Regions from separate parts of the Cellulomonas endometrii genome, predicted to be linked through region 3. Evidence: riboswitches for the same ligand, from Rfam matches in the RefSeq annotation. Region 3 holds a riboswitch; each other region holds the start of a gene.
The links. A riboswitch is a leader RNA that binds a small molecule or an ion and turns the genes downstream of it on or off. The one in region 3 is predicted to bind S-adenosylmethionine.
Positions count from the first base shown of each region.

Region 1: it holds a riboswitch for S-adenosylmethionine, as region 3 does, so the genes downstream of both, QNH85_RS17055 (methylenetetrahydrofolate reductase) here and QNH85_RS09075 (NAD(P)H-dependent oxidoreductase) in region 3, are expected to answer to the same signal.
Region 2: it holds a riboswitch for S-adenosylmethionine, as region 3 does, so the genes downstream of both, QNH85_RS17340 (DUF1737 domain-containing protein) here and QNH85_RS09075 (NAD(P)H-dependent oxidoreductase) in region 3, are expected to answer to the same signal.

Region 1 is NZ_CATKPC010000020.1:26,271-33,495, forward strand. It holds gene metE (5-methyltetrahydropteroyltriglutamate--homocysteine S-methyltransferase) at 1-2,053, opposite strand, end outside; gene QNH85_RS17055 (methylenetetrahydrofolate reductase) at 2,062-3,105, opposite strand; SAM riboswitch class I at 3,111-3,206, opposite strand; gene QNH85_RS17060 (SMP-30/gluconolactonase/LRE family protein) at 3,329-4,300, shown strand; gene QNH85_RS17065 (helix-turn-helix domain-containing protein) at 4,337-4,663, opposite strand; gene QNH85_RS17070 (hypothetical protein) at 4,718-5,050, opposite strand; gene QNH85_RS17075 (DNA-3-methyladenine glycosylase I) at 5,174-5,827, opposite strand; gene QNH85_RS17080 (MFS transporter) at 6,098-7,225, shown strand, end outside.
Region 2 is NZ_CATKPC010000021.1:15,509-22,733, reverse strand. It holds gene QNH85_RS17355 (MaoC family dehydratase) at 1-286, shown strand, start outside; gene QNH85_RS17350 (pentapeptide repeat-containing protein) at 315-938, shown strand; gene QNH85_RS17345 (aminotransferase class V-fold PLP-dependent enzyme) at 1,005-2,399, opposite strand; SAM riboswitch class IV at 2,449-2,564, opposite strand; SAM riboswitch class I at 2,714-2,824, shown strand; partial or broken gene QNH85_RS17340 (DUF1737 domain-containing protein) at 2,831-3,007, shown strand; gene QNH85_RS17335 (rhodanese-like domain-containing protein) at 3,031-3,480, shown strand; gene QNH85_RS17330 (O-succinylhomoserine sulfhydrylase) at 3,477-4,727, shown strand; gene QNH85_RS17325 (hypothetical protein) at 4,684-5,181, opposite strand; gene QNH85_RS17320 (hypothetical protein) at 5,230-5,814, opposite strand; gene QNH85_RS17315 (GNAT family N-acetyltransferase) at 5,990-6,913, opposite strand; gene purQ (phosphoribosylformylglycinamidine synthase subunit PurQ) at 6,949-7,225, opposite strand, start outside.
Region 3 is NZ_CATKPC010000006.1:158,955-166,179, reverse strand. It holds gene QNH85_RS09100 (ABC transporter substrate-binding protein) at 1-996, opposite strand, end outside; gene QNH85_RS09095 (amino acid ABC transporter ATP-binding protein) at 1,059-1,931, opposite strand; gene QNH85_RS09090 (amino acid ABC transporter permease) at 1,928-2,986, opposite strand; gene QNH85_RS09085 (GNAT family N-acetyltransferase) at 2,983-3,618, opposite strand; gene QNH85_RS09080 (hypothetical protein) at 3,662-4,132, opposite strand; SAM riboswitch class IV at 5,092-5,204, opposite strand; SAM riboswitch class IV at 5,408-5,537, shown strand; gene QNH85_RS09075 (NAD(P)H-dependent oxidoreductase) at 5,558-6,130, shown strand; gene QNH85_RS09070 (flavin reductase family protein) at 6,127-6,714, shown strand; gene QNH85_RS09065 (LLM class oxidoreductase) at 6,776-7,225, shown strand, end outside.

The DNA of each region.
Region 1 (7,225 bases), on a different contig from region 3:
TCACGTCGGCGTCCAGGCCGTCGATCGCGCCGATCACCTCGCCGAACTCCGAGTAGCACAGGTGCGTGTGGATCTGGGTGTCCGGCCGCACGCCCGACGTCGCCAGGCGGAACGACCGCACCGACCAGTCCAGGTAGGCGGCGTGGTCCTCGGCACGCAGCGGCAGCAGCTCCCGCAGGGCGGGCTCGTCGACCTGGACGATCGCGGTGCCGGCGGCCTCGAGGTCGGCGATCTCGTCCCGCAGCGCCAGCGCCACCTGGTTCGCGGTGTCGGCGAGCGGCTGGTCGTCGCGGACGAACGACCACGCGAGGATCGTGACCGGCCCGGTGAGCATGCCCTTGACCGGCTTCGGGGTGAGCGACTGCGTGTAGGTCGTCCACGGCACGGTGATCGGTGCCGGGCGCGACACGTCGCCCCAGAGGATCGACGGGCGGGTGCAGCGCGAGCCGTAGGACTGCACCCAGCCGTGCTGCGTCACGTCGAACCCGTCGAGGTTCTCGGCGAAGTACTGCACCATGTCGTTGCGCTCGGGCTCGCCGTGCACGAGGACGTCCAGGCCGATCTCCTCCTGGAGCTCGACGACGCGGCGGATCTCCGCCTTCATCTCGTCCTCGTACTGCGCGGCGGTCAGCTCCCCGCGGCCGAACGCGGCGCGGGCCACCCGGATCTCCGGGGTCTGCGGGAACGACCCGATCGTCGTGGTGGGCAGGGCCGGCAGGCGCAGGCGGGCGGCCTGGGCGTCGCGGCGGGCGTCGAACGGCCCGCGGTGGAACGCGTCGGCGGGCAGCGCGGCGAGCCGGTCGCGGACCTCCGGGCGGACGACGCCGGGCGCCTCGGCGCGGCTCCGGCGGGCGTCGGCGGCGGCGAGCAGCTCCGCGTGCACGGCCTCGCGGCCCTCGGTCAGGCCCGTCGCCAGGGTGACGACCTCGCCGACCTTCTGGTCCGCGAACGCCAGCCACGACCGCAGGGTCGGGTCGAGCTGCTGCTCCTCCTCCACGTCGTGCGGGAGGTGGAACAGCGACGTCGAGGTCGCGACCGCGACCTGCGCGGCGCCCAGGCCCTCCAGACGCTCGAGCGTGCCGAGCGCGGCCGAGAGGTCGGCGCGCCAGACGTTGTGGCCGTCGACGACGCCGCCGACGAGCACCTTCGACCCCAGGCCCGGCACCGGCTCCGCCGGGACGTCGCCCCGCACGAGGTCGATCGCGAGGCCCTCGACGTCGGTGCCCGCGAGCACGGGCAGGGCGTCGCGGAGGTCGCCGTAGGGCGCGGCCACGAGGATCGCGGGGCGCTCGGCGGCGGGCAGCGCGGTGGCCAGCGCCCGGTACGCCTCGGCCGCCGCGGCGAGCAGCCGGTCGGCGGGCACGCCGGTCGACTCCGACACCAGCGCGGGCTCGTCGAGCTGCACCCACGTGGCGCCGGCGCGGGCGAGGTCCCGCAGCAGCTCCGCGTAGACCGGCAGCACGTCGGCGAGGCGGTCGATCGGCAGGAAGTCCTCCGGCGCGTCCTCGGTCGGCTTCGCCAGCGCCAGGAACGTCACCGGCCCGACGAGCACCGGGCGGGTGAGCACGCCGTCGGCCAGGCCCTCGGCGAGCTCGCGCACCGGGCGGTCGCTCGCGTAGCGGAACGTCGTCGTCGGGCCGATCTCCGGGACCAGGTAGTGGTAGTTCGAGTCGAACCACTTGGTCATCTCGAGCGGCAGGTCGTCCCCGCGGCCGCGGGCGACGGTGGAGTACCCCGCGAGGTCCAGCCCGCCGTCGGCCGTCGTCAGGTCGGCGAACCGCTCCGGCACCGCGCCCAGCACGGTCGCGGCGTCGAGCACGTGGTCGTAGAAGGAGAACGCGCTGGGGATCGCGGGCAGGCGGGTGTCCAGGCCCAGCCCGGCCAGGTGGGTGCGGGTGCGGCGGCGCAGGTCGGCGGCCGCCGCCTCGACCTCCTCGGCGCTCGCGCGGCCGGCCCAGAACGCCTCGAGGGCCTTCTTCAGCTCGCGGCGCGGCCCGATGCGGGGGTAGCCCAGGATCGTGCCGGCGGGGAAGGGGTGCGTGTGCTCGGTCATGTCTCGCCTCAGCTGGTGGGAACGGGGGTCGGGTCGTCGAGGGGGGCCGCGGTGACGCGGCTGTGCGCGCTGGGGGCGTCGCCACCGAGGCCGGCGCCCTCCAGCAGGTCCAGCGCGGGGCCGGGGGTGTTGAAGGTGTAGAGGTGGACGCCGGGCGCGCCGCCGTCGAGCACGGCGTTCGCCAGGTCGACGCCCAGGCGGGTGCCCGCGCGGTGCCGGCGGCCGACGTCGACGGGGTCCTCGGGGTCGAACGCGTCGAGCACGTCGAGGACCTGCGCCGGCACCTCCACGCCGGTGAGCTGCTGGACGCGGCGCAGGCGTGCGGGGTCGGTCATCGGGATGATCCCCGGGATGATCGGGATGACGACGCCCGCGTCCCGGGCCAGCGCCACGAGCTCGCAGTACGAGTCGACGTCGTAGAACACCTGGGTGATCGCGAAGTCCGCGCCGGCCTCCTGCTTGGCGAGCAGCGCCGCGATGTCCTGCTCCCGCGTGCTGCCCGAGCCGGCGTTGCCCCGCGGGAACGCGGCGACCGCCACCGACAGCGGCCGGCTCGCCGCGCGGACGGCCTGCGCGGGGCTGGTGGCGCACCGGCGCCGCTCGATCTCCCGGAGCAGCGCCACCAGGGCGCTCGCCGTCGGCAGGCCCTCGGGGTGCGGCCGCCAGGACTCGTCGGCGGGCGGGTCGCCGCGCAGCGCCAGGAACGAGCGGACGCCCTCGTCCAGGAACTCCTCGACCGTGCGGGTCAGGTCCTCCCGCGAGGTGCCCACGCAGGTCAGGTGCGCGATCGGGCTGAGCGACGTCTCGCGCAGCAGCCGCCGCACGAGCGCCCGGGTGGTCTGCCGGGTGCTGCCGGACGCGCCGTAGGTGACGGACACGAAGTCCGGGCGCGCGGCGGCGAGCTGCTGCACCGTGGACCACAGCCGCGGTGCGGCGTCCGGGTTCCGCGGCGGGAACAGCTCGAACGACACGGTGGGGCGGTCGACGGCACCGAGGCCGTCGGCCACCGCGTCGTCGGCCGTGGGGTGCGCGGGTGCGCCAGTACTGCTCATCGTCAGCTCCATCGAACCTGGCGGAAGCACCCACACCCTCACGAGGAGGGGGGTTGCTGCGACGTCGACGAGCCAGGTCTCTCGGCCGCTCTGGATGGTGTGGCCACCGTAGAGCCCGCCCCGGAGGGTGTCCAGTGCCCCTGATGCGTCATCTACTCGTGACGGGGACCACACGCGGAGGGCTGCGCGTGCGGGTCGCTGGGCGGCGTGCCAGGGTCGGCCGATGACCGACCTGCGCGCCGTCCCGCTGCCCGCCACCCGCCTCCGGGTCCCCGACCTGGTGGCCGCTGCCCGGGCGGCCGGCACCGTGACCGGTCGCGCCGAGGTGCTCGGGGACGCGCGCGCGGAGCTGGGGGAGCGGCCCCTCTGGGACGCGTCGGCGGACGCGCTGGTCTGGGTCGACATCGACGGCCGCACCGTGCACCGGTGGGCCGGCGGCGACCCCCTGCGGGACAGCCTGTCGAACGTCCCGTCGCAGGTGGGGGTCGCCTGGCCCACCGCGTCCGGGGGGCTGCTGCTCGCGACCGCGGACGGGCTCGGCGTCCACGACGGCACCACGCTCGGACCGGTCACCCGGCCCGGCGACATGCCGGCCGGGTACCGGTTCAACGACGGCGGGTGCGACCCGGCCGGGCGGTTCTGGGTGGCGAGCATGCCGCGGGACGGGTCACCCGGTGACGGCACGGTCTACCGGGTGTCGTCCGGCGGGTCCGCCGACGGGTCCGCCGCTGCGGACGGGCTCGACGTCCGGGCGGTGCACACGGGCGTCGGCATCGGGAACGGGCTGGCGTGGAGCCCCGACGGCGGCACGTGCTACCTGACGGACACCGCGGCCGGGGTGGTGTTCCGGATGCCGTACGACGTCGCGTCCGGCACGTGCGGGGAGCCGGAGGTGCTCCTCGCGTTCGACCCGGACGGGCCGACCCCGGACGGCACCGCGGTGGACGCCGAGGGGTGCCTGTGGCTCGCGGTGTACGGCGCCGGGTGCGTGCTGCGGGTCTCGCCGGACGGGACCCCGGTGGGCGTGGTCGAGGCGCCGACGCCGGACGTGACGTGCCCGGGGTTCGGGGCGCCGGGTGCCGGGCGGCTGTTCGTGACGACCGCCGCGGCCGACGGCGACCCGCTGGGCGGGGCGGTGCTCGGGTGCGCCGTCGCGGTCGACGGGCTGCCGGTGCCGCGGTTCGCCGACCGGTGAGCCGGCGCTCCCCGGCGCGTTGCCCGCGGTCCCACCTCAGTCCTCCCCGGGAGCAGGCTCACCGACGACGGTGAGGCGCCCACCCAGCGCGGACGCGAGGCGCACCAGCGTGTCCCTGGTCGGGTTGCCGAGCCCGCGTTCGATGCGGCTGATGTCCGCCTGCTGAACCGACGCCCGCTGCGCGAGCTGTGCCTGACTGAGGTGGTTCTCCCGGCGGAGTGCCGCGATGTCCTGGCCCAGCCGTTCGTCCGCTGCCAGCCGGGCACGGAGATCGGCCCCCGTCCGGTTCGCGACGGCCTGGACGTCGGGGGTCCACCCCGCTCGGACGTCCTCTGCGATCTGGCGGTACGGCGTCGTGGCCATGGCGCACCTCCCGTGCTGTCCTGGCTGATCTTATGTGCTGACGCACATGGGACGTCAAGTGCTCGCCCGCCAGGCGGCGAGGTGGCGCCTGGCCGCCGCGATCTCCCGGCGCTGCCGTCGTTCCGACGGGTCACGTCCCTTGTCGTACGCGTGGAGCAGCAGGACGACGCGATCGCCGTGGAAGGTCGCGAAGATCCGCAGGAGCACCGTGCGGCGAGCACCGCGGAACGGTTCGGAGGGCGACCTCTGGCCGCGGGAGAGGACGGCGGCGAGGGACTGCCGGACACGCAGCTCGTACAGGCCGCCGCCGAGAGCGCGGCACCACTCGGTTCCCACCAGGTCGAGGCCGTGCGGCTCGACGACATGAGTCAGCACCGCGTCGACCACGGCCTGCGTGTACGGGTCGGCCCGGCGGAACCACCGCTCGAACCCGGACGTTCCCGTGGCGTCGTCCCCCCAGACCTCGACCTGCCAGCGCCGTGGCGGTGGAGGATCGGCCGCCATCTGTGGTCAGCCCGCGGCGCGGGCCAGGACGACCGGGCAGTCCGCGAGGTGGTCGTCGACGATCCCGCACGCCTGCATCGCCGCGTACGCGGTGGTCGGGCCGACGAACCGGAACCCCCGCCGCTTCAGCTCCTTGGCGAGCGCGACGGAGGACGGCGTGGTGGCCGGCACCTCCGCGAAGCTGCGGGGGCGGGGCGCGTCGGCGCGGTCCACGGCGTAGGACCAGAACAGCTCGTCGAGGGTCCCGCCCGCGTCGTGCAGGTCGAGGAGCGCCCGCGCGTTCGCCACGGCGGCGACGATCTTCGCGCGGTTCCGGATGATCCCCGCGTCCGCCATGAGGCGCTCCACGTCGTGCTCGTCGTAGGTGGCGACGACCGCGGCGTCGAAGCCGGCGAAGGCCTCGCGGAACGCCTCGCGCTTGCGGAGCACGGTGATCCAGGCGAGGCCCGACTGGAACGCCTCGAGCGTCATGCGCTCGTACAGCTCGCGCTCCCCGTGGACGGGCCGGCCCCACTCCTCGTCGTGGTACCGCTCGTACAGCGGGTCGCCGTCGCCGAAGCAGCGGCGACCCGGGAGGGTCGGCCCGGCCGTGGCGGCGGTGACCGGGTGCACGGCGCCCGGTAGGAGCGGGCCGTCGTCGGGGGTGTCTGCGCTCGTCATGGCCGTCACTCTGCCCCACGGCGCCCACACCCCGCGGCCGTCCTCCACAGCCCGCGCCGCACCCGGAGCCTGTGGTCGGCTGGGCGCCCGGCGATCGGCCGACCGTCCGGGATGTGAACAAGATCCGTCTACGCACTGAGACGGCGTAGGGTCCATCCCGCGCTGGAGCACCACGAGCGTCACCTGAGCCGACCTGCGAGCCGACCACCACCGGGACGTCCACGGTGGTCCGCGCGCCGTCGACCGTCGCCGAACCGGAGCCCTCCCGCCATGTCAGCACCAGCAGTGCCCACCACCACGCCGGCCGCCCCGCGGCCGCTGAACTCGCCGTCCCGCGTCATCGCAGCGAGCCTCGTGGGCACCACCATCGAGTTCTACGACTTCTACGTCTACGCAACCGCCGCGGTCCTCGTGTTCCCGAAGCTGTTCTTCCCCACGGGGAACGACACGACGGCCCTGCTCGCGTCCTTCGCGGTGTTCGGCGCCGCGATGGTCGCCCGCCCGGTCGGCGCGATCTTCTTCGGCCACCTCGGGGACCGGCGGGGCCGCAAGACCACACTCGTGCTGTCCCTGCTCACCATGGGCGTCGCGACGTTCCTCATCGGCGTGCTGCCGACGTTCGGCCACATCGGCGTGGCGGCGACGGTCGCCCTGCTGGTGCTCCGGCTCGCGCAGGGCTTCGCGCTCGGTGGTGAGTGGTCCGGTGCGGCGCTGGTCGCCACGGAGAACGCCCCCGCCGGGAAGCGCGCCTGGTACGGCACCTTCCCGCAGCTCGGCGCTCCGCTCGGCTTCATCATCGCCAACGGCCTGTTCCTCGTCATCAACGGCGTGCTCGGCGAGGGGTCCGACGCGTTCATGTCGTGGGGCTGGCGCGTGCCGTTCCTGTTCTCCGCCGTCATGGTGATCATCGGCCTGTGGGTGCGGCTCCGGCTCGTGGAGTCCGAGGCGTTCACCGCCGCGGAGAAGAAGGGCCAGATCACCAAGATCCCGCTGGGCACGACGCTGAAGTTCCACTGGCGTGCCACGCTGCTCGGCACGTTCATCATGCTGGCGACGTACGTGCTGTTCTACCTGATGACGAACTTCACGCTCACCTACGGCACCCGCGCCGTGGCGCCGGAGGACGGCGAGCCGGGCGGCCTCGGCATCCCGTACGTGCACTTCGTGCTCATGCAGATCATCGGCGTGGTGTTCTTCGGGATCTTCACGCTGCTCGCCGGCCCGCTGGCCGACCGGGTCGGCCGCCGCAAGCTCCTGCTCTGGGTGACGTCCCTGATCATCGTGTTCGGGCTCAGCTTCAGCCTGTTCCTGACCGTGCGGGAGGACGTCGCGTTCACCGGCGCGATGACGCAGGCGTTCCTGGTGTTCGGCTTCACGCTCATGGGCGCGACGTTCGGC
Region 2 (7,225 bases), on a different contig from region 3:
GTCCGGGGACGCCAACCCGATCCACCTGTCCCCGCTGACGGCCAGGGCCCTCGGGTTCCCCCGGGCCATCGCGCACGGCATGTTCACCGCGGCCCGGGCGCTCGCCGACGTCGGCGCCCGGCGCGGCAGGACGTACACGTGGGACGTGGAGTTCGCCTCCCCCGTGCTGCTGCCCGCGACGCCCGCGGTGTCCGTCGCGCGGGACGGGGACGGGTGGGTGGTCACGGCCTGGGACGCGCGGAAGGGGAAGCTGCACCTGCGCTCGGAGGTGCGGCCGCTGGGGTGACGTCACACCCGGGTGCCACGCTGGTCCCATGACGACCCCGCGCGAGGACACCCTGGACCGCTGGACCGGCACCCTGGAGCCGGAGGGCGACTACGACCGCCTGCTCCTCGACGCGCTGGACCTGTCCGACGCCGACGCGGAGAGCGCCCGGGTGATCGAGTGCCTGCTGCGCGGCTGCGACCTGGGCGGCGCCGAGCTCGACCACGCGCACCTGGTCGACACCACGCTGACCGACTGCCGCGCGGGCACCCTGCGGGCCCGGTCGGGGTCGTGGCGGGACGTGACGCTGCGGGACTGCCGGCTCGGCGCGTTCGAGGCGTTCGGCAGCTCGTGGGACCGGGTGACCGTCGAGGGCGGGAAGATCGACTACCTGAACCTGCGGGACGCGCGGGTGCAGGACCTCCGGTTCGTGCACTGCACGATCGGCGACCTGGACCTCGCGGGGGTGAAGGCCGCGCGGGTGCGGTTCGAGGACTGCCGGGTCGGGCGGCTCGACGTCACGCGGGCGCAGCTGCGGGAGGTCGACCTGCGCGGCGCGGACCTGGCCGGGCTGGACGGCACCGCGGGCCTCAAGGGCGCCACGATCAGCCGGCAGCAGCTGCTGGACCTGGCGGACGCGCTCGCGGAGCACCTGGGCGTCACCGTCCGCTGACCCCGTGGCGGGCGTGCGCGACCCGGGCCGGCCTGCCCCCCGCTCGGGCCGACCCGGGCCGCGGTCTCAGTCCTCCACCGCGGGGCCGCACGCGGCGGCCGCGGTGGCGGCGATGGCGTCGATGCCGGGCACCGCGGGCCGGGGCCGGGTGTCCCCGGCCACCGTCCAGCACCCGTCGACGACCTCGTACGCGGCGCGCGGCCCGTCGGCGACGAACGCGTGGAGCCCGGCGACGAGCCGGTCGACCGCGTCGGTCGTGGTGCCGACGCCGACCGACGCCCGCAGCGCCCCGCCGGTCACGCCGACCCGCGCGAGCAGCGGGTGCGCGCAGAACCGGCCGTCCCGCACGCCGATCCCGTGCTCCGCCGACAGGTACGCGGCGACGAGCCCGGAGTCGTGGTCGCCGAGCGTGAACGACACGACGCCCACCGGGTCGGCGGAGTCGGACCACAGCCGCAGCACCCGCGCGCCGGGCACGGTCGCGAGGCCCGCGAGCAGCCGGTCCCGCAGCGCCGTCTCGTGCGCGGCGAGCGCGCCGTCGGGCAGGGCCGCCAGGGTGTCGCACGCCTCCGCGAGCGCCACCGCGCCGAGCACGTTCGGCGAGCCGCCCTCGTGCCGCGCGGGCGCCGGCTGCCACAGCGTCCGGTCGGTGCGGACGTCGCGGACGGCGCCGCCGCCGGCGAGGTAGGGGGTCCCGGCGTCCAGCCAGTCCCGGCGCCCCACGAGCGCACCCGCCCCGAACGGCGCGTACGTCTTGTGCCCGGAGAACGCCACGTAGTCGACGCCCGACTCGGCCAGCGAGAACGCGCGGTGCGGGACGAGCTGCGCGCCGTCGACGGCCACGCGCGCTCCCGCCTCCTGCGCGAGCGCCACCACCGAGGCGATCGGCAGTGCCTCGCCGGTCACGTTGGACGCGCCCGTCACCGTGACCAGGGCGTACGGCTGCCGGGCCAGCTCATCGCGCAGGGCGACGAGCGTCTCCGCGACGGTCGGCGCGGACGGCAGGACCGTCGCCACCCGGCCGGAGCCGCGGACGGACCGCACCCAGGGCAGCAGGTTGGCGTGGTGCTCGACGTCGAGCACCAGCACCCGCCCGCCGTCGGGCACGCACCCGGCCAGCAGGTTGAGCGAGTCGGTGGTGTTCCGCGTGATGACCGCGACGTCGTCCTCGCGGGCCCCGACGAACCGCGCGACCGCCGACCGGGAGGCCTCGTACAGGGCCGTCGACACCTGCGACAGGTAACCCGCGCCGCGGTGCACGGACGCGTACAGCGGCAGCACCTCGACGACCCGCGCGGCGACGGACTCGAGCGCCGGCGCGGACGCCGCGTAGTCCAGGTTGGCGTACGGCACGGACCGGCCGTCGACCAGCGGGACGAGCGTGTCCCAGCCGACGACGGGCAGCAGCGCCTGCTCGGCGGTGACGGCGGTGGCACACGTGGTGGCGGTGGAGACGGACATGGGAGGACCCCCGGGTGGATCGATGGGGGCCCGGTGCGTCGACCGGGTCACCCCGCGCTTGCCGGCCACCGGACGGTGGACGGCCAGGTCGTCACCCGGGGCACCCCGCCGCGGAGGGAGGGTTGCCGGCCAGCGAGCCGGGGCTTCGCGCTGGCGCTCATGACCTGCCACGAGGATGGGGCGGGCGCGGCGGAGGTGTCAACCGGCGTCCAGCCACCGGCACGGGTGAACCCGCCGCGGACCAGAAGGGGACCGGCCGTGGACCGGCCGTGGACGAGGGGAGTGACGCCCCCGGCCGATGGCGTAGCATCGCCGCACCATCCAGAGCGGCCGAGAGATCTGGCTCGTCGACGCCGCAGCAACCCGCGGTCCGCCTCCTCGCGAGCCGGACCGGCCGAGGGTGCTTCCGCCAGGTCCGATGGAGGAGACGCATGACCGACACCGACGACCGCCTGCGCTACCGCCTGCTGACGGGGCCGGACGACCGCTCGTTCTGCGAACGGGTCAGCGAGGCGCTGGCCGACGGCTACGAGCTGCACGGCGCCCCCGCGGCGACCTTCGACGGCCAGCGCGTGATCGTGGCGCAGGCCGTCGTGCTGCCCGCGTCCGCCACGGCCCGGGTGCGGCCGCTGTGAGCGCGCGGCACGGGCACGGCTACGCCGGCGACCTGACCCCGCAGGAGGCCTGGGACCTGCTCGCGTCCGACGAGCGCGCCGTCCTGGTCGACGTCCGCACCGAGGGCGAGTGGCAGACCATCGGCGTCCCCGACACGGGCGACCTGGCCGGCGAGGACACCGCCGAGCGCACCGCCTTCGTGCAGTGGACCGACGCGTTCGGCCGCCCGAACCCGCGGTTCCTCGACGAGCTCGCGCGCGCCGGGATCACGCCCGACGACCCGCGGCCCGTCGTGTTCCTGTGCCGGTCCGGCGTGCGCTCCGTCGCCGCCGCGAGCACCGCGACCGCCGCGGGCCTCGGCCCGGCGTACAACGTCCTGAGCGGGTTCGAGGGCGACGTCGGCCCCGACGGCCGCCGCGGCCACCAGGGCTGGCGCGCCGAGGGGCTCCCGTGGCGGGAGGCGTGACCACCCCCGGCCCCGGCGACTGGCAGGACGACCGGCTCCCGCGCGAGGGGCTGCGGCCGGACACGCTCGCGGTCCGCGGCGGCACCGTCCGCACCGGGTTCCAGGAGACGTCCGAGGCGCTGTTCCTCACCCAGGGGTACGTCTACGCCCACGCGGCCGACGCGGAGGCCGCGTTCGCCGGCGAGAGCGACCGGTTCCTGTACTCCCGGTACGGCAACCCCACGGTGTCGAGCTTCGAGGAGCGGCTGCGCCTGCTCGAGGGCGCCGAGGCCTGCTACGCGACGGCGTCCGGCATGTCCGCGGTGTTCACGGCCCTCGCGGCGCTGGTCCGCTCCGGGTCGCGCGTGGTCGCCGCCCGGGCGCTGTTCGGGTCGTCGGTGGTGATCTTCGACGAGATCTTCGCGAAGTGGGGCGTCCGGACCGACTACGTCGACGGGCACGTCCCCGAGCAGTGGGAGGCCGCGCTCGCCACCCCCGCGGACGTCGTGTTCTTCGAGACCCCGTCGAACCCGATGCAGGACCTCGTGGACATCGCCACCGTCAGCCGCCTGGCGCACGCGGCCGGCGCGGTCGTCGTGGTCGACAACGTGTTCGCGACGCCCGTCCTGTCCCGGCCGCTCGCGTTCGGCGCCGACGTCGTCGTGTACTCGGCGACCAAGCACATCGACGGGCAGGGGCGCGTCCTCGGCGGGGCGATCCTGGGCACCGACGCGTTCGTGCACGGCCCGGTGCAGACGCTGATCCGGAACACGGGGCCCTCGCTCAGCCCGTTCAACGCGTGGGTGCTGCTCAAGGGCCTGGAGACGCTGTCGCTGCGGGTGCGGCACCAGACGGCGTCCGCGCTGACCCTCGCCGGCCGGCTGGAGCAGCACCCCGCCGTCGCGTCGGTCCGGTACCCGTACCTGCCGTCGCACCCGCAGCACGACCTCGCGCTCGCGCAGCAGGACGGCGGCGGGACCGTCGTGACGTTCGACCTGCGGGTGCCCGAGGGCGCCGGGCCGGACGTGGCGAAGAAGTCGACGTACGCGTTCCTCGACGCCCTGCGGGTCGTCGACATCTCGAACAACCTGGGCGACGCGAAGTCCCTGGTCACGCACCCGGCGACGACCACCCACCGCAAGCTCGGCCCGGCCGGGCGCGCGGCGGTCGGCATCGCGGAGTCCACCGTGCGGCTGTCGGTCGGGCTCGAGGACCCCGCCGACCTCAGCGACGACCTGGAGCAGGCGCTGGCGGCGCTGGAGGGCTGACCGCCGGCGCCGCGGGCTCCGCGGCCGCGCGCGGCCGCCAGCGCAGCAGCGCGACGAGGGCGAGCGCCGTCGGGACGAGCGCGAGGACGGCGCCGTTCGCGATCACGGACGGCCACGACGTGCCGGCGCCCGACGGCGGTCCGACGACGAGCAGCGTCGCGGCCGCGGTGGTGACGACCGCCGTCGCGAGCGTGGTGAGCGCGATCGCGACCGCACGCGCCGGCCGGCCCCGCGGCGGCAGGGACGGGGCGACCGCGAGCACGCCCAGGCCGACCACCGTCAGCGCGGCCGTGCACGGCAGCGTGAGGAACGCGACCAGGTACAGGCTGTAGCCCGCGCCGGCCAGGACGTCCGCCGGCGACATGCCCAGCACCAGCGCGAGGACCAGCCACCCGCCGACGAGCACCGCGGGCAGCGCGAGGCCGGCGAGCACCCAGTGCCACAGACGAGTCACGCACTCAACCTAGCGAGCAGCCGCTCCAGCCCGCGCGGCTCCGGGGCCTCAGGCGGCGACGAGGGCCCGGAGCTGCGCCGCGGCGGCCGGTCCGCCGGCCAGCGGGTGCAGCACGACCCCGTCGACGCCGGCCCGGCGCGCGAGCTCGCGCACCTCGGCCACGAGGCGGTCGGCGGTCGTCACGACCCGGGTGTCCGCCGGCGACCACGTGAGCCCGGCCAGGGCGTCGAGGTGCTCGAGCTGCGACCGCTTGCGGCGGGCGGTCCTCTCGTCGCCCGCGAGCACCACCTCCAGGTCCAGCAGCACCCGCACCTCCGCCCGGTCGCGGCCCGACGCGGCGACGGCCTCCTCCACCAGGGCGGCGACCCGCGACAGCGCGCCCACGGACGGCACGGCGACGGAGAACTCGAGCCGGATGACGTCGGCGTGCACCGCGGCCAGGGCGATCGCCGACTCGGACCCGGGGCGCGACTCCACGGTGCGCACGCCGTAGTCGGGGGCGAGCACGTGGATGGTCGGGTCGGGCGCGGGCGGATGCGCGGGAGCCGGGGCGTGCCGGCGGGCGAGCGGCAGGACGACGGGCAGGTGACGTGCGGCGGCCGCGGGCGCGCGGTCCAGGACGGGCTGAGCCATGGGGTGTCCTCGAGGGGTGGGGCGGGGTGCGCGGCGAGGGCCGTACCGGCCGCGGGCGCGCGAGGTCGTCAGCTCAGCGACAACAGACCCGGCTCAGGAACACGCGAGCACGGTAACCGGCCGGGCGGGCGGGGCACCACGGCGCGTCCACATGCCGGTCCCCGGTGTCGGCGGGTCAGACCGCCGGGGGCGTGAGCGTGCGGCCGAGGTACAGGCCCAGCGGGTCGCCCTCCCAGTCGCCGAACGGCAGCACCGGCCGGTACCCGAGCGCCCGGTACAGGGTCAGCGCCCCCGGCTCGGCGACGCTCGTCCGCAGCACCACGGCGCGCGTCCCGGCGTCCATCGCCGCCGCCTCCAGCGCGCGGACCATCGCGGCGACGACCTCCGACCGCCGGGACCCGTCGCGGACGTCCACGCCGAGCAGCTCCGCGGTCGTGCCCGGGTCGCCCTCGGTCAGCCCGTGCGGCCGGCCCAGCGACGCGGTGCCGGCGGGACGGCCGCCGACGCGCGCGACCACCGCCGCGAGGGCGCCCGGGCGAGGGTCGAGCACGACCTCGACGTCCGGCCCCGGGACCGGCGGCGGCACCGCGCGCGACCCACGCCCCGCCGCGTCGGCACCGGCACCGGCACTTGCACCGGCACCGGCACCGGCCAGGGCCTTCGCGAAGCACCGGGAGTCGGGGACGTCGGCCCACTCGCCGTACCGCTCGACCGGCTCGTACCCGAGGGACAGGTACAGCCCGATCGCCTCGGGCTGCTGCAGCCCGGCCTCCAGGACGAGCCGCGCCCACCCGAGCGCCACCGCCCGGGCCTCGAGCTCGCGCATCAGGACGCGGGCGAGCCCGAGCCCGCGCGCCGGCGGGTCGACGTAGACCCGCTTGACCTCACCGGTGGCGGGGCCGTGCTCGCCGCTGACGTCGCGGAGCGACCCGCACGCCGCGGGCACGCCGTCGACCGCGACGACGAGGGTCACCACGACCGCCGCGGCGGGCGGCTCGGGGGTGCCGTCGTCGCCGTACCGCGCGCTGAGCTCGACCTGCTGCGCGTCGCGCAGGGCCCGGGCCACGGGGTCGGCCCACGGGAGCTCCGCGACCGTCACCCCCGCGGGTGCGGCCGGACGGTCCGGCGTGGCGCTCAGGAGACGAGCGCGCGCATCACCGAGGTGAAGAAGCGCAGCCCGTCGGTGCCGGTGCGGGGGCCGCGCGCGCCGTCGGGGCCGAAGCCGGCCTCGACCGCGTGCTCGGGGTGCGGCATGAGGCCGACGACGTTCCCCTTCGCGTTGCTGATCCCGGCGATGCCGCGGCGCGAGCCGTTCGGGTTGGTGTCCTCGTAGCGGAACACCACGCGGCCCTCGCCCTCGAGCTCGTCGAGGGTGCGGTCGTCGGCGACGTACTGGCCGTCCTGGTTCTTC
Region 3 (7,225 bases):
GGGGTTGGTCTCGGGCGCCTCGATGGCCTCGTCCTCCAGGCCCCAGCGCTCCAGGACCTGCTGGTAGGTGCCGTCGTCGAACGCGCCCTGCAGCGCGGCGGTCACGGCCTCGGCCGCGCCGGAGCCCTTCACCGTCGCGACGGCGATCTGCGCGGTGTCCGGCCAGCCGCCGTTGAGGGTGCCGACCACGGCGAAGTCCTGCGGCGAGACCTTGGCCTTGTACGACGCGCTGGCGTTCGGGCCGAACGAGGCGTCGATCCGCCCGGACTGGAGCGCGAGGATCGTGTCGCCGTCGTTCTCGAAGTACTCGACCTGCACGGGGTCCAGGCCGGCGTCCTGGTTCTCCTGGTCCCAGGCGAGCAGGATCTTCTCCTGGTTGGTGCCGGACCCGACGGCGACCGTGAGCCCGGCGACGTCCGACGGCTCGTCGACCTCGGTGATGTCGCTGTCGGCCTGCACCAGCCAGCCGAGCTGGTCGTTCCGGTAGGACGAGAAGTCGTACTTCTCCTTGCGCTCCTCGGTGACGGTGACGTTCGCGATGACGGCGTCGACGTCGCCGGACTCCAGCGCGAGCGGCCAGTCGGCCCACGCCTTGACCTGCAGGTCGAGCTCCTTGCCGAGGGCGTCGGCGACGAGCTGCGCGATGTCCGTCTCGTTGCCGATCGGGGTGGCCTCGTCGTCGGCGAGGAACGACAGCGGCGCGGTGAACGCGCCGACCGCGACCGTGAGGGTGTCCTTCGCGGCGAGCTCCGGCGGGAGCAGCGCGATCGCGTCCGGGTTCTCCTGGGTGTGGATGCGGTCCTGGTCCGGCGAGGTGTTCACCTCCAGGCCGGCGGCCTCGGCGGCGGCCTGGAGATCACCCCCGGCCTCGCCCCCCTCGGCGGCGTCGGACGTCCCGCCGCAGGCGGCGAGCAGGGCGAGCACGGGGGCGACGGCCAGGGCGGCGGCGGCGGTTGCGGACCGGCGGCGCGGCCGGCTCGGGGTGGTCGTGCGCATGGTGGTGCCTCTCGGTGGTGGGGAGGTGCAGGCAGACGGGTGCGGACGGGTGCGGACGGGGGTCAGCGGACCTTGTCGAGGAACGCGCGGGTGCGGGGGTGGGCCGGTGCGCCGAGCACCTGGGCCGCGGGGCCGTGCTCGACCACGACGCCGCCGTCCATGAAGACGACGGTGTCGGCGACGTCGCGGGCGAAGCCGACCTCGTGGGTGACGACCACGAGCGTCGTGCCGCCGTGCGCGAGACCGCGGATGACCTCGAGCACCTCGCCGACCAGCTCCGGGTCGAGCGCCGACGTCGGCTCGTCGAACAGCAGCAGCGCGGGCCGCATCGCGAGCGCCCGGGCGATGGCCACGCGCTGCTGCTGCCCGCCGGACAGCTGCCGGGGCCGGGCGTCGGCCTTGTCCGCAAGCCCGACCCGGGCGAGCAGCGCCCGGGCCTCGGGCTCCACCTCCGACCGCGGCCGGCCCTGCGCGGACACCGGGGCCTCGACGACGTTCTGCAGCGCGGTGAGGTGCGGGAACAGGTGGAAGTTCTGGAACACGAATCCGATGCGCGTGCGCTGGCGCAGCACGTCCCGCTCCGTCAGCTCGCGCAGCACCTCCGTCCCGCCGGTGCGGCGACGGGACGGGCGGATGCGGCCCGTGCGGCGACGCGCGTACCCGATCACCTCGCCGTCCAGCGCGACGAACCCGCGGTCCGGCCGCTCCAGGTGGTTGATCAGCCGCAGCAGGGTCGACTTGCCCGAGCCCGACGGGCCGAGGACGACGGCGACCTCCCCGGGGCGGACCTCCAGGTCGACGTCGCGCAGCACCTCGAGCGTGCCGTACGCCTTGTGCAGGCCGTGGATCTGCAGGTGCCCGCCCGTCGTGCGGCCGGCGGACCTGGCGAGGGGTGCCGCGTCGGTGGGCGTGGGGGTGCTCAGGGTGGCGGTCATGCCGGGCCTCCGGTGTCGCGGGTGGCGGCGCCGTCCCGGGCGCCGGTGCGGGTGAGGTGGCCGCGCCGGGCGGCGGCCAGGAACGACGGCGGCAGGTCCGCCGGCAGCGGCCGGCCGGTGAGCCGCCCGGCGGCGACGGCGAGCGTCCACCGCAGCCGCTGCAGGGGCGTCGGGGGCAGGGTGCGCAGGGCACCCTTCGCGTAGTGCCGCTCCAGGTAGTACTGGGCGACGGTCAGCAGGGTGGTGGTCGCGAGGTACCAGATCGCCGCGACGAGCAGCAGCGGCACCACCCGCTGGTTGCGGCCGTAGATCACGCCGACCGTGTAGAACAGCTCGCCGTACGCCAGGACGTAGACGACCGACGTGCCCTTGAGCAGGCCGATGGTCTCGTTGACCGAGGTCGGCACGATCGTGCGCATGGCCTGCGGGAGCACGATCCGCAGCTGCTGCCGGCCGCGCGGGATGCCGAGCGCCGCCGCCGCCTCGTGCTGGCCCTGGTCGACGCCGAGGATGCCCGCCCGCACGATCTCCGCGGAGTACGCGGCCTGTGACAGCCCCAGGCCGAGCACCGCGGCGCCGAACTTGTCGACGACGTCCAGCGTGTCGAACGCCACCAGCTCCGGCCCGAACGGCACCCCGAGCGACAGCTGCGGGTACAGGTACGCGAGGTTGTACCAGAGCAGCAGCTGCAGGATCAGGGGCACCGACCGGAACACCCAGGAGTACCCCCACGAGACCGACTGCAGCAGCGGCGACCGGGACAGGCGCATGAGCGCGAGCACCGTGCCGAGGCCGAAGCCGATGACGCTGGCGACCGCGGTGAGCCGGAGGGTCGCCCACACCCCCTCGAGCACGGACGGCCACGTGAGGTACGTCGCGACGACGTCCCACTCCCACTGCGGGTTGGTCAGCAGCGAGCTGACGACCATCGCGAGCAGGACGGCGACGCCCGCGGTGGCGACCCACCGGCCGGGGTGCCGGGCGGGTCGGACGGGCAGGTCCGCGAGCGCCGGGGCGGTGGGCGCTGCGGGCGGGCGCAGGGCGAGGTCGGTCACGAGGTCACCAGCCACTTCTCGAAGGCGTGCGCGCCGACCGTCTCGGGGTCGGCGGCGGGGTCGAACAGGGGCGTGTAGCCCGCGGCGCGGTAGAGGCCGACGGCCTCGGGCTGCCGCGGCCCGGTCGTCAGGTAGATCCGCGGGTAGCCGCGCGCGGCGGCGCGCGCCTCGAGCTCCGCGAGGACGACCCGGGCCAGGCCCCGGCGCCGGTGCGCCGCGTGGGTCCAGATCCGCTTGAGCTCGGCGGTCCGGACCGCCGGCGTCCCGTCCTCGGTGCGCGCGCCGGCGCGGGTCAGGCGGGCGGGGTCCCCGAGCTCGGGCTCGTGGCGGCGACGGAACGCCCCGCCCGCCACGGGCTCGCCGTCGTCGAGCACGAGCACGAGCTCGCCGTCCGGCGGCGCGAACTCCTCGGCGCCGTAGTGCTCGAGCTCGTCGCGCAGCTGCGCCGGGGTCAGCAGCCGCTCGTACCGGGTGCCGTACTCGTGGGCGAGGCCGTCGAGCAGCGGGCGCACCAGCGGGTCGTGCAGCGCGACGGCGCGGACGGTGAGCCGGGCGGCGTCGGGGTGGGCGGCGTCGGGGTGGGCGGCGTCGGGGTGCGCGGGCGCCGGTGTCGGCAGCTCGGTCGTGGTCATCGGATCACCTCGGGGTCGGTCGGGCGGAGGGCGTGGCGCCCGGTCAGGTGGTGGCGAGCGCGGCGGACGGGCGGAGCCGGAACAGCCCGGCGTGCTGCAGCGCCGGGACGACGCGGTCGACGAGCGCGTCGAGGTCGGCCTCGGGCGCCGAGGGGCGGACGACGAACCCGTCGGCCGCGCTGGCGTCCACCCAGGCGGCCGCCAGCGCGGCGAGGTCGGCGCCCGTCCCGGCGAGCACCGGGACCCGCGCGCCGGCGTGGGCGGTCCCGCCGCCGTCCCCGGGCCGGGCGAGCGCGAGCCGGGCGGCGGCGGTCTCCGGGTCGTCCGCGAGCGCCACGTCGACGTCGGCGAGCACCCGCACGGCGCCGGCCGGGCGCCCGGCGACGGCCGCCGCGTCCCGCACGAGCGAGCGCAGCCGCGCGCCCTGCGCGACGTCCGGGACGGCGATCCGCGCGACGGCCCCGCGCCGCCCCGCCCACGCGGCCCCCGCCGCACCGGAGACGGGGAGAACCACGCAAGGCCACCCCGCCGCGGGGCCGGGACCGGGACGGCGGCCGCCCGGCCCCACCGCGAACCGCACCCCGTCGTGGTCGACGCGGAACCGGCCGTCGGGGTCGAGCAGCAGGGCGCCGGCGTCCCCGGGCCCGTCCCCTCCCCTCGACCGCCGCCACGGCAGCCTCCGCGCCGCCGCCACTCGCGCTCGTCCGCACCCGGCGCGGGGCCGGAGAGCAACCAGCCCGCGGGTCCCCGCCCGGCGCGCTGCACGCCCCGGACCGCCCCCGCCACGTGCGCGGGGTCGACGTGCTCGTGCGCCACCCCGGCGACGAGGGCGGTGCCGGTGCCGAGCGGCGCGACCCGGGCGGCGGCCACGGCGGCGTCGAGCCGGCCCGGGACCTGCCGGCGGCCGGGGTGCAGCAAGAACGCGTCGCCCAGCAGGACCAGGTCGAGCAGGCCGCGGACGGCCCGGTGCACGAGCCGCGCCAGGCGCTCGCCGTCGAAGGGGCGCGGGACGACCACGCCGTGCGGGCCGTGGCCGCCGGGGCGGGCGCCCAGCGCCGTCAGGTCGACGGCGAGGACGACGTGCCGGTCCTCGGGGCGGGCGGGGCCGGGCGGGGCCGGGCGGGGGGGGGGGGGGGGCATGGCGGGGCTCCGTTCGCGGGCGGCAGGGCGGGACGGCGCGCGGCAGCGCGGACCGGGGTGCCGGACGGGGTGGGGTGCGGCCGGTGGGGTGCGGCCGGTGGGACGCGGACCGGCGGGCCGCGGCGCGAGGTCGCGCGCGGGGCGCTGCGCGCGCTCGGCGCGGCGGGGTGCGGGAGGTCAGCGACAGCGACAGGAGGCGGCGCGCGGGGCGACGGCGCCCGGCAGGCCGGCGGGCACGGCGCAGGGCCGTGCGGCGCGGGAGGACGGACGCGCGGTCGGCGTCGGCGTGCTCCGGTTCATGCGTGCTCCTCGGTGCGCCCGCCGGGGGACGGGCTCGCGTGTTGCCCCACTGCCGGCGGCAGCGGGCCTGGTCCTCACCCGGGGCACCCACCCGCGCGGGGGGTTGCCGTCCGACGAGCCGGGGCTTGGTGTCGGAGCTCATGACCACCGGGCCTCACCGCCGGTGCTGCTCGGCGTGACTCGGTGCCGCGGAACTTAGGGACGCCGCGCTCGGGAAGTCAACGAGCCGGGTGCGGCGTCTCGCATGGCGGAGCGATGTCACCGCGGGGGCGACGCACGGTCCCGGATCGTGAGAACTCCCCCGCGCACCGTCGGCCCGCGCGCCCGCCGGTGCTAGACAGCCGCCCGAGGTCACGAGTCCCAGCGCCAAGCCCCGGCTTGCTGGGCAGCAACCCCACGTCACGGCGGGGTGCTCCGGGAGATGACCTGGCCGTCGGCCGGGGCTCACCCCCCGTTCCGCCGCGCGGCAAGCGTGATCGACCCGTCTGCGAGGCACCCCATGACGTCCCGTCCCCCTGCCGTCGTCGCCCTCTCCGGCAACCCGCGGCCCGGCTCCCGCACCCTCCAGGCCGCCCGCGCGGTCGCCGCCCGCGTCGCGGAGCACCTGACCGACGGCCCCGCTCCCGCGGTCACCACCGTCGACCTGGCGGAGCTCGCGGGCGAGGTGCTCGCCCCGGTGCACCCCGCCGCCGACGACGCCCTGGCCCGGCTCGCCGCCGCCGACGTGGCGGTCGTCGCGACGCCGGTCTACAAGGCGTCCTACACCGGGCTGCTCAAGGCGTTCCTGGACCTGTACGGCCCGGACGGCCTCGCCGGGGTCGTCGCCGTCCCGCTGGTCGTGTCCGGCAACCCCGCGCACGCGCTGGCCGGCGAGGTGCACCTGCGGCCGGTGCTCGTCGAGCTCGGCGCCGTCGTGCCGACCCGGGCGCTCGCGGTCACGGAGGCGCAGCTGCCCGACCTCGACGCGGTGCTCGACGCCTGGCTGCTGCGGTCCGGCGCGGCGCTGCGGCGCGCTGCGGGCGTGCCCGCGGACCCCGCCGTCACCCGTCCGGCCGTGGCGGTGGCCCGGTGACCGCCGAGCACACGGACCTGTCGGCGCTCGAGCGGCTGCTCGCCGAGCAGGACGAGCGGCAGCTGGACGCCCAGGAGTTCAAGTCGGTGTTCCGCCGGCACCCCGCGGGCGTCGCCGTGGTGGCGCTGCGGCACGAGGGGCAGCCGGTCGGGTTCACCGCCACGTCCGTCATCTCGGTGTCCGCCGCCCCGCCGCTGCTCGCGTTCTCGCTCGCGTCCACCTCCTCGTCGTGGCCGGCCGTCTCGGGGGCCGCGACGCTGGCGGTGAGCTTCCTCGCGGACCACCAGCACGACGTCTCCGCCCGGTTCGCAACCAGCGGGATCGACCGGTTCGCCGCCGGCGGGTGGTCGTCGCTCGCGACCGGTGAGCCCGTGATCGACGGCGCGGTGTCGTGGGTGCGGGCGCGGGTGCTGCAGCGCACGCCCGTGGGCGACAGCTACCTGGTCTCGCTGCGGGCCCTGTCCGCCGGCTCCCCCGCCGCCGACACGGCTGGGGGCGCGGCCGGGGACGCGGGCCGCCCGCCGTCCCCGCTCGTCTACCACGACCGCACCTACCACCGGATCGGCGGGCACTCGGCGCTCTGAGGCGCCCCGACGCCCCCGCACCGACCGTCACCCCGCACCCGCGCGCCCCTCGGAGGACCGCATGACCACCCCACCCCTGTTCCTCGGCGTCGACGTCGACGGCGCCGGCAGCCACCCCGCGGCCGCCGCCGTCACCGGCCTGAGCGGCGCCGACCTCGTCTCCGGCGCCCGCCTGGCCGGGACGGTGCGCCGCGCCGAGAACGCCGGCTTCACCTTCGCGACCTTCGCCGACGCGGTGCTGCCCGCCGCGCCCGGGGCCACCACCTCGGCGCGGCTGGACGCGGTCACCCGCGCGGCGTTCGTGTCCCGGACCACCACGGCCCTCGGCCTGGTGCCGGAGGTGCCGACGACCTACCCCGAGCCGTTCCACGTCGCCGCGCAGCTCGCGTCGCTCGACATCGCCGCGTCCGGCCGGGGCGGCTGGCTGGCGGCCGTCACCCCGGGCGACGCGGCACCCGCGGCGTACGGCCGGGCGGCGGTGCCGGACCTGGACCGCGAGGCGCGGGACGTC